Regions from separate parts of the Desulfomicrobium baculatum DSM 4028 genome, predicted to be linked through region 2. Evidence: riboswitches for the same ligand, from Rfam matches in the RefSeq annotation. Region 2 holds a riboswitch; the other holds the start of a gene.
The links. Region 2 has a riboswitch for thiamine pyrophosphate ahead of thiM (hydroxyethylthiazole kinase). Riboswitches for the same ligand answer to the same signal wherever they lie in the genome.
Positions count from the first base shown of each region.

Region 1 (4,826 bases), 160 kb from region 2:
GGCTGATGGTGCGGCCGAAATTGCGCAGGGTCAGCGCATGGGCGCGTCTGCCCATGGCCTCCAGATGCGGGGCCGCCGCCGGGGAGAGCAGGGCCAGGAATCCGGACGCGTCGACGCGCTCCTGGCCGACAACGCGGCGCACGTCATTCCCGCGCACGGCCTCGAAATGCGGCTGCAGGGGCGTTTGGCTCAGGCGCAGGGCCTCGGGCAGGAAGCTCATGATGCGCCTTCCGTCTGGTCCAGAAATCCGGTCAGGGGCGAGGAAGCCTGCGCCAGGGTGGCGACGGCTCCGGGCCCGGCCAGCCAGGCTTCGCGGCCCGCGGCCACTGCCCGCCCGAAAGCCCGTCCCATGAGCACGGGGTCCGCAGCCGTGGCGATGGCCGTGTTGACCAGGCAGGCCGCCGCCCCCATCTCCATGGCCTGGCACGCCTGGCTGGGAGTGCCGATCCCTGCGTCGACAATGATGGGCAGCTCCATCTCCTCGATGAGGATGCGGATCATCTCTTCGGTTCGAAGGCCCCGGTTGGTGCCGATGGGCGCGCCCAGAGGCATGATCGCCGCCGCTCCGGCGTCTGCGAGGGAGCGGGCCACATAGAGGTCGGGGTTCATGTACGGCAGGACCACGAATCCCTCATTGGCCAGGATTTCCGTAGCCTTGGCAGTCTCATAGCCGTCGGGCAGGAGGTAGCGGTTGTCGGAGATGACTTCGATCTTGACCCAGTTCCCGCAGCCCATGGCCCTGGCCAGACGGGCAATGCGCACGGCCTCGTCGGCGTTGCGCGCCCCGGAGGTGTTGGGCAACAGGGTCATGTGGGGCGGGATGTGGCGCATGACGTTGTCGGCCTTGCCATCCAGGTCCACCCGGCGCAGGGCCACGGTGATGACCTCGGAGCAGGAGGCTTCGCACACCGGCGCGATGAGCGCGTCGTTTCCGTACTTGCCCGTGCCGGTGAAGAGGCGGCTGCCAAGGCGCTTGCCGCCGATTTCGAAAATATCGGTATGATTCATGTTGGTTCTCGCTGTTTGCGGTGTGAAGGATGTGCAGCTCGCCAAGGCCGGGACAGGGTCAGCCTCCGCCGACAAAGCTCAGCAGTTCGAGCCGGTCGCCGGCGCTCAGGCTGGTGGACTCGAATGTATCGCCGGGTACGATGTTCTGGTTCAGTTCGGCTACGACCACGGATGGATCGAGGTTCATGGAAAGGAGCAGCTCGTGCAGGGTCCGGCCGGGCTCGATATCCTGCGTGCGTCCGTTGACGGTGATGTGCATGGTTGCCTCCGCGTTGTGGTGCAAGCGGGAGGGGGGGCGCAAAAAGAAAACCGCGCCGGGGAGGGCGCGGTTCGATGAATGGGTGTTTTCCGGAACCAGCTTCCCTACGGCAGCATGATCTGCGTCAGGTCGTAAGGGTCGGGAACGTGTCCCCTCTCAGCCCATCGGGCTCCCCCAGCTTGTGAGGTCGGACGATATGCGGATTGGGCGGGGTTGTAAAGGTGGCGGGGGAGGCGGACAAAGCCGAGATAGTTTGTTGCGAAGACAGATCAGGCAGGCCAGGCAGGTCAGGCGTGGCGTTGCGGGGTGTTTCGGACAAGGGCCGCCGAAACTCCCTCTCCGGCCTCGTAGAGTTCAGCCGTCGCCCCTCTGAACAGCGGTCCGTGCTTCGGGCGGGACGCGACGACTGAACAAACGAGGCCTGGATCGGTCAGACAGTCGGCGGCCCTTGCCCGAAACACCCCGCAACGCTGCCGTACGTTTGAGGCTCCGTCGTTGCGTTGTAAAGACAGGACTGTTTTGGTGTGAAGCGGGAGCGGGGTGACCGGGCAGAGGCGGAGCCTCGGCCCGGTACCGATTACTTGGCGTATTCGTAGCGCTTGGTCACGCGGTCTGAGAGTTGGGCGTAGGCGAATCCGGCCTGGCGGGATTTGGTGAAACGTTCTTCGGCTTCCTGACTGCACATGTCGCAGCCCTGGACCGGGACGTGCAAGCCTAGAGATTTTGGCGTCTTGGCGGTTTCGCTCTCGACGACGAGGAGGCCCGGACAGTGCGGACAGTCCTTCAGGCGCTCGACCTGGGTCTCGGTGATGTCATCGGTGTCGTAGTAGATGGAGCGGCGGCGCACGAAATATCCGCTTTCACGCACGGCCTCCGAGGGCCGGGGGTTGAAGTAGACCTCGGGCAGCTGGTCGCACAGGGCCGCGAGATAGTCGATGGTGGATTTCTGTTCGCGGATTTTTTCGCGGTCCAGGTCAGGTTCCTGCACGGCGGAGAAATCCACCCCGGCCAGGGCCAGGCTGATGCCCAGATTGACGTAGGGCAGCGCTCCCTTGATGGCGTACCCGCCTTCGAGCACGGCGATGTCCGGTTTGAGCATCTGAGTCAGCTTCGCATACCCCTGGGCCGTGAAGTTCATGTTGGTGATGGGGTCGGAGAAGTGGTTGTCCTGTCCGGCGGAGTTGATGATCAGGTCCGGCTTGAAGTGATCGAGGATGGGCATGACGATGCGTTCCACGGTCATGAGATACCCTTCGTCCGAGGTGCGCGGGGGCATGGGCACGTTGATGGTCCGGCCCAGGGCCTTGGGGCCTCCGGATTCCGAAGGGAAGCCCGTGCCGGGGTAGATGGTGCGGCCGTCCTGGTGCAGCGAGATGAAAAGCACGTCCGGGTCATGCCAGTAGATGTCCTGGGTGCCGTCGCCGTGGTGGCAGTCCGTGTCGATGACGGCCACGCGCAGGTTGCCGTAGTGCTCGCGGATCCACTCGATCATGACCGCTTCGATGTTGATGTTGCAGAAACCCCTGCTGCCGTGGACCGTACGCATGGCGTGGTGTCCGGGAGGGCGGACCACCGCGAAGGCGCGTTGCCTTTCCTTTTGCATGACCAACTGGGCGGCGCGGATCACGCCCCCGGCGGAGATGAAATGGGAGTCGGTGCAGACCGACTGCACGCTGGGGAAACAGAAGTGGGCGCGCATGATGTCTTTTTCCTCGGCCACCAGGGGGCGGTATTCGCGGATGCCCTCGATGTCGAAGATGCCCTCTTCCCGGAACTGGTCCTGGGTGTAGAGCAGACGCTCCTCCCGCTCGGGGTGGGTGGGGGAGATGGCCCAGTCGAAGGCCGGGAAGAATATGATGCCGAGGCTTGATTGTGCGGTGAGCATGGTCCCTCCGTTCAGGATGCCAGGGTGGTGATGACGCCGGGGCGCATCTGGCAACGGACGCGGATGTTGCGGCCGATGGTGTAGTGTCCTTCGACCATGTTGAAGGCGTCGGCCTGGATGACCTGGATGTCGCCGTCCTCGGCCGGAATGCCCTGGCGGTCCAGTTCGGCCCGCAGCAAGGTGGTGGCGTCGTGCACGGCCTCTTCCAGGGTGTAGGTGCGCTTGACGGTCTTGTGAATGCCAAGGCCCGGCACCGTGAAGCTGCCGCGCGAGGTGTCCACGGTCAGGACCAGGGACTGGGTCGGCCGGGTCAGGCACGCGCCGATGGCGTTGGCCACCTCGGCGTGCCTGGGGGCCACCACGGGCAGGCCGAAAGTTTCTTCCAGGAGCGGGGCCATGGCCACGGCCGGCCCGCCGATGACCAGGATGCTTGCGGGGCGCACCACCCGGTCCTCCAGAATTTCCTGGATGGTGTAGACCGGACGGGCATTGATGGCCGTCAGGAAAGCGGAAACCCTTTTCTTCAGGATGTCCATGGCCAGGCTGACAGCCTGTTCGGCGCACTCGCGGGCGGAGAGGCCCTGGATCATGGCCACTTCCTTGATGCCCTTGGCCGAACGTTCGCGGTCGCCGAAGGAGGCGTGGCCGAGGACGTTCATGGCGTCCATGAGCGCCGGGGCGGGGCCGCCGGCAGCCATGCACGGGCCGTGGCGATCGGGTCCGACCCGCAATTGGCCATCGCGGGAGCTGATGAACGAGTCTCCGCCGATGCCGATGGATTCGACCTTGAGTGCCCGCACCAGGGTCGGGTGTTCGCCGATGGAGATGCCGTCGCGCTCAAGCAGGGGCACGCCGTCGAGCAGTACGGCCATGTCCGTGGTCGTGCCGCCGATGTCGAGGATCAGCGCGTCCTCGGTCACCGGAGAGGTGCTGAGGATACCCATGACCGAGGCTGCCGGGCCGGAAAAGATGGATTGCACCGGAATTTCCCGGGCCAGCTTGAGCGGCATGGTCCCGCCGTCGGCCTTGACGATGTTGATGTCGGCCTGAATGTTCAAGTCTTTGAGGCTTTGCTCCAGGGCGTCGGCAAAGGCGTTGAAGGTGCGCCATACGGCGGAATTGTAATAGACGGTGCTGATGCGCCGCCCGAAATTCAGCGATTCGGACACGCGGTGTCCCTGGGTCACGAAATCGCCTTGAGGGGCGAGGGCCTCGGCAATAACCGTTTCCTGTTCCGGGTTGCGGGTGCAGAACTTGCCCACCACCCCGTAGACGCGGATGCCTTCTTCGCGGCAGCGCGCGGCCATGGGTTTGATCTGATCCACCCGGGCCTTGGCGGAGATGGCTCCGCGATGGTCAACGCAACCGGACAGGATATGGTACTGACTGCCCAGCGCGTAAGCGTTCGCGTCTATTCCCGGTCCGGGAATGACGAACATGCCCACTTTCTCGGTGTGGCCGGTGACGATGGAGTTGGTGGACAGGGTAGTGCTCAGGTTGATGGTGCGGATTTCCGCGCCTTTGCAATCTTTCAGGATGGCGCACAACGCCTCGGTGATGGTCGCGAGCAGGTTGTCGTGATCCGTGGGGACCTTGGCCATGGCTTCCACCCGGCCGTCCCGGATGCAGACGCCGTCCGTGTGGGTTCCTCCGACATCGATTCCGATAAGCATA
Region 1 is NC_013173.1:853,503-858,328, forward strand. Features, by position in the region: gene thiH (2-iminoacetate synthase ThiH) at 1-220, opposite strand, end outside; gene DBAC_RS03965 (thiazole synthase) at 217-1,008, opposite strand; gene thiS (sulfur carrier protein ThiS) at 1,067-1,267, opposite strand; TPP riboswitch at 1,352-1,453, opposite strand; gene DBAC_RS03975 (histone deacetylase family protein) at 1,845-3,152, opposite strand; gene DBAC_RS03980 (hydantoinase/oxoprolinase family protein) at 3,164-4,825, opposite strand.
Region 1: another riboswitch for thiamine pyrophosphate. It lies ahead of thiS (sulfur carrier protein ThiS); the one in region 2 lies ahead of thiM (hydroxyethylthiazole kinase).

Region 2 (4,826 bases):
TCCGTGCTGGCCCATCTGGTATTGCAGGAGGAAAATTACGTGCTGGTGGATCTGGAAGCGGGCGTGGAGCATCTGGGGCGCGGGACCGTGGCCGGGGTGGACGCCCTGGTGGTGGTCAGCGAACCGAGCCGCCGGTCGCTGGAGACAGCGGCCAGAGTGGGCGCGCTGGCCGGTGAACTGGGACTGACGCGGCAGGTTCTGGCGGTCAATCGCGGCATGGGCGAACCCGAACTTCCGAAAATGACGGGCCTGCCGGACAACGTGGTGCACCTGCCGATCCTGCCGAGCCTGGTCGAGCGGCAACTGGCCCAGGCCAGCGTCCTTAATCTGGCCGATGGCCCTCTTGTCGATGCGGCCTGCGCCCGGTTGCTCGCGTCAATGGGTAAAAATTCCTGAAGGGTGTGAAAGACACCTGGCCTTCGGCGCTGGACACAAGGGCGGGAAGCCAGCATGAATCCGGAAAAAGACGGGACACTCGCACCGAGTCCCCCGTCAAGACCGACTTTTCCAGGATCGAAAGCCGGAGTTCATCATGCGCCTGACCGAAACCACGCTGCTGCAGGACCTTGACCGCCCGGAGATGGCCCCTCTGCGCAAGCTCTTCATTTCCCGAAAGTATGCAAAGGGAGTGCTGGCCTTCGAACCCAAGTCCGGGGACCAGATATTCATCGTGACCAGGGGCCGGGCCCGCGTGTACCTCGCCTATCGCGACAAGGAATTCACCATGGCCATGCTCGACTGCGGGGATGTCTACGCCACGCACACCAGAGCCTTTGTGCAGGCCCTGGACGAGCTTGAGATCCTGATCGCCGGGGTACCCGAAGTCCGCCGCTACCTCGGCTCCATGCCGAGCTTCAACTCGGCCATGATCCATGTGCTTGGCGACCTTCTCTCGCACGCCATCTCCGTCATCGACACCCTGGCCTTCAAGGATGTACGCAACCGACTCATCGAATTTCTGGTCTACGAAGCCCGGCGCATGCCGCGTTGCGTGGAGTGCAAGGGATGCGGCGGCTGCTCCGACGGAGGCATGGTCTCCCTGGGGCTGAACACCGAGCAGATGGCCACCATCATCGGCTCCTCCCGTCAGACAGTTTCCTCGCTGCTGAACGCCCTGGCCAAGGAAAACGCCATCCAGCTCAAGGGGCGCGGCGTCATCTGCATCCCCGACATCAGCGTCCTCGAAGCCCTGACCGGGCAGGACCAAGCCTAAAAATATCCCAGGCTTCTGAGCTGCCCCATGCGCTCCTCCTTGGCCGCGTCGCGGCCCGAACGCTCGCCATGGCCCGAACGGGAGGTGCAGGGCATGCAACCAAGCGACCGATAGCCCTGATCGTAGAGCGTACACCAGGGGATGGACTCGCGCGTCATGAAGGTCCAGATGTCCAGTTCCGTCCATTCCAGAATGGGCAGAACCCGGACGCGGTCGCCGTGATCTTCCAGCCAGGGCCGGTCCGCCCGGTCCGGATTCTCGTCGGCGCGCACCCCCGTCAACAGCGCCGGGATGGACAAGCCCCGCACGGCCTCATTCAAAGGACGGATCTTCAGATCGCCGCAGCAGGCCACCGGGTCGACAGCCAGCGGGTAGCGGGACAGATCGACGCCGGGCCGGACAATGTGCAGTTCCAGATCCCACTCGCGGACCAGCCGGTCGCGAAAGGCGAGCACCTCCGGAAACTTGCAGCCCGTGTCCAGATTCAGGGCCCGCACAGGAGCACCTAGCCTCTTGGCCGCGAGCAGTTCCCTCCACAGGGCCAGCACCACCGTGGAGTCCTTGCCGCCGGTCCAGCCCACGGCCGCGCCGGGGCCGAAACGCTCCAGCACCTCGACCATCCGCGATCTGGCCAAGGCGATTTTCTCAGACAGGATCATATCTCAACTCCGGCGCCGGCTGAATTTTTGTAAAGGACGCGTCATTACTTCTGTTCCACAAGTTCAGCCGCATCAGTAAGAACATGGCACAAGGCCGCATAAAACTCCATTCTGTTGTCATACATAAAAAACTGCCCGCGTAATTCAGCGTCGGCGCACGCCTGTCTTGACACCTCCCCCCGCTTATCCTAGCCAATGACGAGTTTTTGCAGGGGTGGCGAGGAGCCTGAGATGATACCCGTTGAACCTGATCTGGATCATGCCAGCGAAGGGAATTGCAAGACTGGCCGCAATCGCCGGCAAACCATTCCTCGCCTCCGCTGCCTCCACAACTCTTCGTGTGAGGTATCCCATGTCCGATCTGTCCCAAAAAGCAGCCGAAAATCTGCGAGCCATCAGGCGTTCCAAGCCCCTGATCCACAACATCACCAATTTCGTGGTCATGAACTACACCGCCAACGTGCTCCTGGCCTGCGGCGCGTCGCCGGTCATGGCCCATGCCGAGAACGAAGTCGAAGAAATGGTCGCCTACGCCGGGGCGCTGGTGCTCAACATCGGCACCCTGACCGACGTGTGGGTCGCGGCCATGCTCAAGGCCGGACGCAGGGCCTCGGCCCTGGGCAAGCCCATCATCCTTGACCCGGTGGGCTCCGGGGCGACCGGGCTTCGCACCGAAACCGCCAAATCCATCCTGGCCTGGACAAAGGTCAGCGTAGTGCGCGGCAACGCTTCGGAAATCCTGTCCCTGGCCGGACAGGGCTCCGCGACCAAGGGCGTGGATTCCACCGACTCCATCGAGGACGCGGCCAAAGCGGCCGGCGCCCTGGCCCGCGAACTGGGCACGACCCTGGCCATCACCGGCCCCACGGATATTGTCACCGACGGCCATCGCACCCTGATCATCGAAGGCGGGCACAGGCTCATGCCCTACGTCACGGGCACGGGCTGTTCGGCCACGGCCCTGGTCGGAGCCTTCCACGCCGTGGACCCGGATCCCGTCTCCGCCGCCGCCACTGCCCTGGCCTTCTTCGGGCTGGCCGGAGAACGGGCCGGCAACATCGCCGACGGTCCCGGCTCCTTCCAGATCCATCTTCTGGACGCCCTCTACAATCTCTCCCCCGAAGACCTGGCCAAAGGCTGCCGCATCCGCGAGGAACACCATGCCTGATTTGTCCCTGTACCTGGTCACGGACCGGAGACTGTCCCTGGGCCGCTCCACCGTGGACATCGTCCGCGCCGCCGTGGCCGGGGGCGTGACCTGCGTGCAGTTGCGCGAAAAAGAGTGCTCGACGCGGCAGTTCGTGACCGAAGCGCGGGCCGTACGGGAACTGCTGGCCGGGACCGGCATTCCGCTGATCATCAACGACCGCCTCGACGTGGCCCTGGCCGTGGGCGCAGACGGCGTACACCTGGGCCAGACCGACATGCTCATCGCCGACGCCCGCCGACTGGTCGGAACGGACATGCTCATCGGCATCTCGGCCGAATGCGTGGACGACGCCGTGCGCGCGCAGGCCGAAGGCGCGGACTATGTCGGGATCAGCCCCGTCTTCGCCACCCCGACCAAGACCGATACTGCCCCGGCGCTGGGCCTTGACGGCGTCGCCCTCATCCGCGCGGCCGTGTCCCTGCCCCTGGTCGGCATCGGCGGCATCGGCCCCGGCAACGCGACCGAGGTCATCCGCGCCGGATGCGACGGGGTGGCCGTGGTCTCGGCCATCATCTCGGCCCCGGACCCGAAGCGAGCAGCCGCAGAACTCAAAACCATCATTCGCCGAGCCAAGGAACACCCATGAACCAGCGCACATATCACCGGGTATTGACCATCGCCGGGTCCGACAGCGGCGGCGGGGCCGGAATCCAGGCCGACCTCAAGACCATCGCGGCCCACGGCTGCTACGGAGCAAGCGTCATCACCGCCCTGACCGCCCAGAACACACTGGGCGTGACCGGCATCCACCCCGTGCCGGTTGATTTCGTGGCCGCGCAGATGGACGCGGTGCTCGGCGACATCGGAGCCGACGCGGTCAAGATCGGCATGCTCTTTTCCCCGGAACTGATCCGCACCGTGGCGCAGGGCCTGATCCGGCACGGGGTGGGGACCATTGTCCTCGACCCGGTCATGGTCGCCCAGAGCGGGGACAAGCTGTTGCAGGACGAGGCCATCGAAGCCCTGAAAAGCGAGCTCATCCCCCTGGCCACGCTCATCACGCCGAACCTGCCCGAAGCCTCGGTGCTGCTGAACCGGGAGATCGCCACCCAGGCAGCGGCCATGGAGGCGCTGACGGAGCTTGCGGCCATGGGCTGCGAGAATGTGCTGGTCAAAGGCGGGCACCTGGAATCGGGCGACAGCGACGACACCCTCTACCTCGGCCCCGAAGGCCGCGTCGTGACCCTGCCGGGCGTGCGCATCCCGACCCGCAACAACCACGGCACGGGCTGCACCCTGTCCTCGGCCATCGCCTCGAACCTGGCCAGGGGCGAGGATGTGGAGACGGCCGTGCGCCACGCCAAGGAGTACATAAGCGGGGCCATCCGGGCCGGAGCCGCGTACGTCATCGGGCGGGGCCACGGGCCGGTGCATCACTTCTACCGGTTCTTCGAGTAACCGTGCAACTCTCCACGCCCATGCAGACCGCCCCGGACATCGTCCTTGAGGACCTTAGCCTCGATTTCGCCGGCCAGCCGCTCTTCGCGGATTTGACCCTGACGCTTGCGGGCGGCAGGACGACCTGCATCCTGGGACCGAGCGGATGCGGCAAGTCAACCCTGCTCAAGCTCATGGCCGGATCGCCGAACCTTGATTTCAAGGGAAGGATTCGTTTCGAGCCGACAACAGACAGCACAGTAGCCTGGATGAGCCAGAACGACCTGCTCCTGCCCTGGTTCACGCTGCTGGACAATGTCCTCCTCGGGGCGCGTCTGCGGGGCGAACTTTCGCACGAAAAACGCGC
Region 2 is NC_013173.1:1,010,911-1,015,736, reverse strand. Features, by position in the region: gene DBAC_RS04750 (ATP-binding protein) at 1-396, shown strand, start outside; gene DBAC_RS04745 (Crp/Fnr family transcriptional regulator) at 533-1,213, shown strand; gene DBAC_RS04740 (phosphoadenosine phosphosulfate reductase family protein) at 1,210-1,872, opposite strand; TPP riboswitch at 2,073-2,166, shown strand; gene thiM (hydroxyethylthiazole kinase) at 2,225-3,040, shown strand; gene thiE (thiamine phosphate synthase) at 3,033-3,668, shown strand; gene thiD (bifunctional hydroxymethylpyrimidine kinase/phosphomethylpyrimidine kinase) at 3,665-4,480, shown strand; gene DBAC_RS04720 (ABC transporter ATP-binding protein) at 4,483-4,826, shown strand, end outside.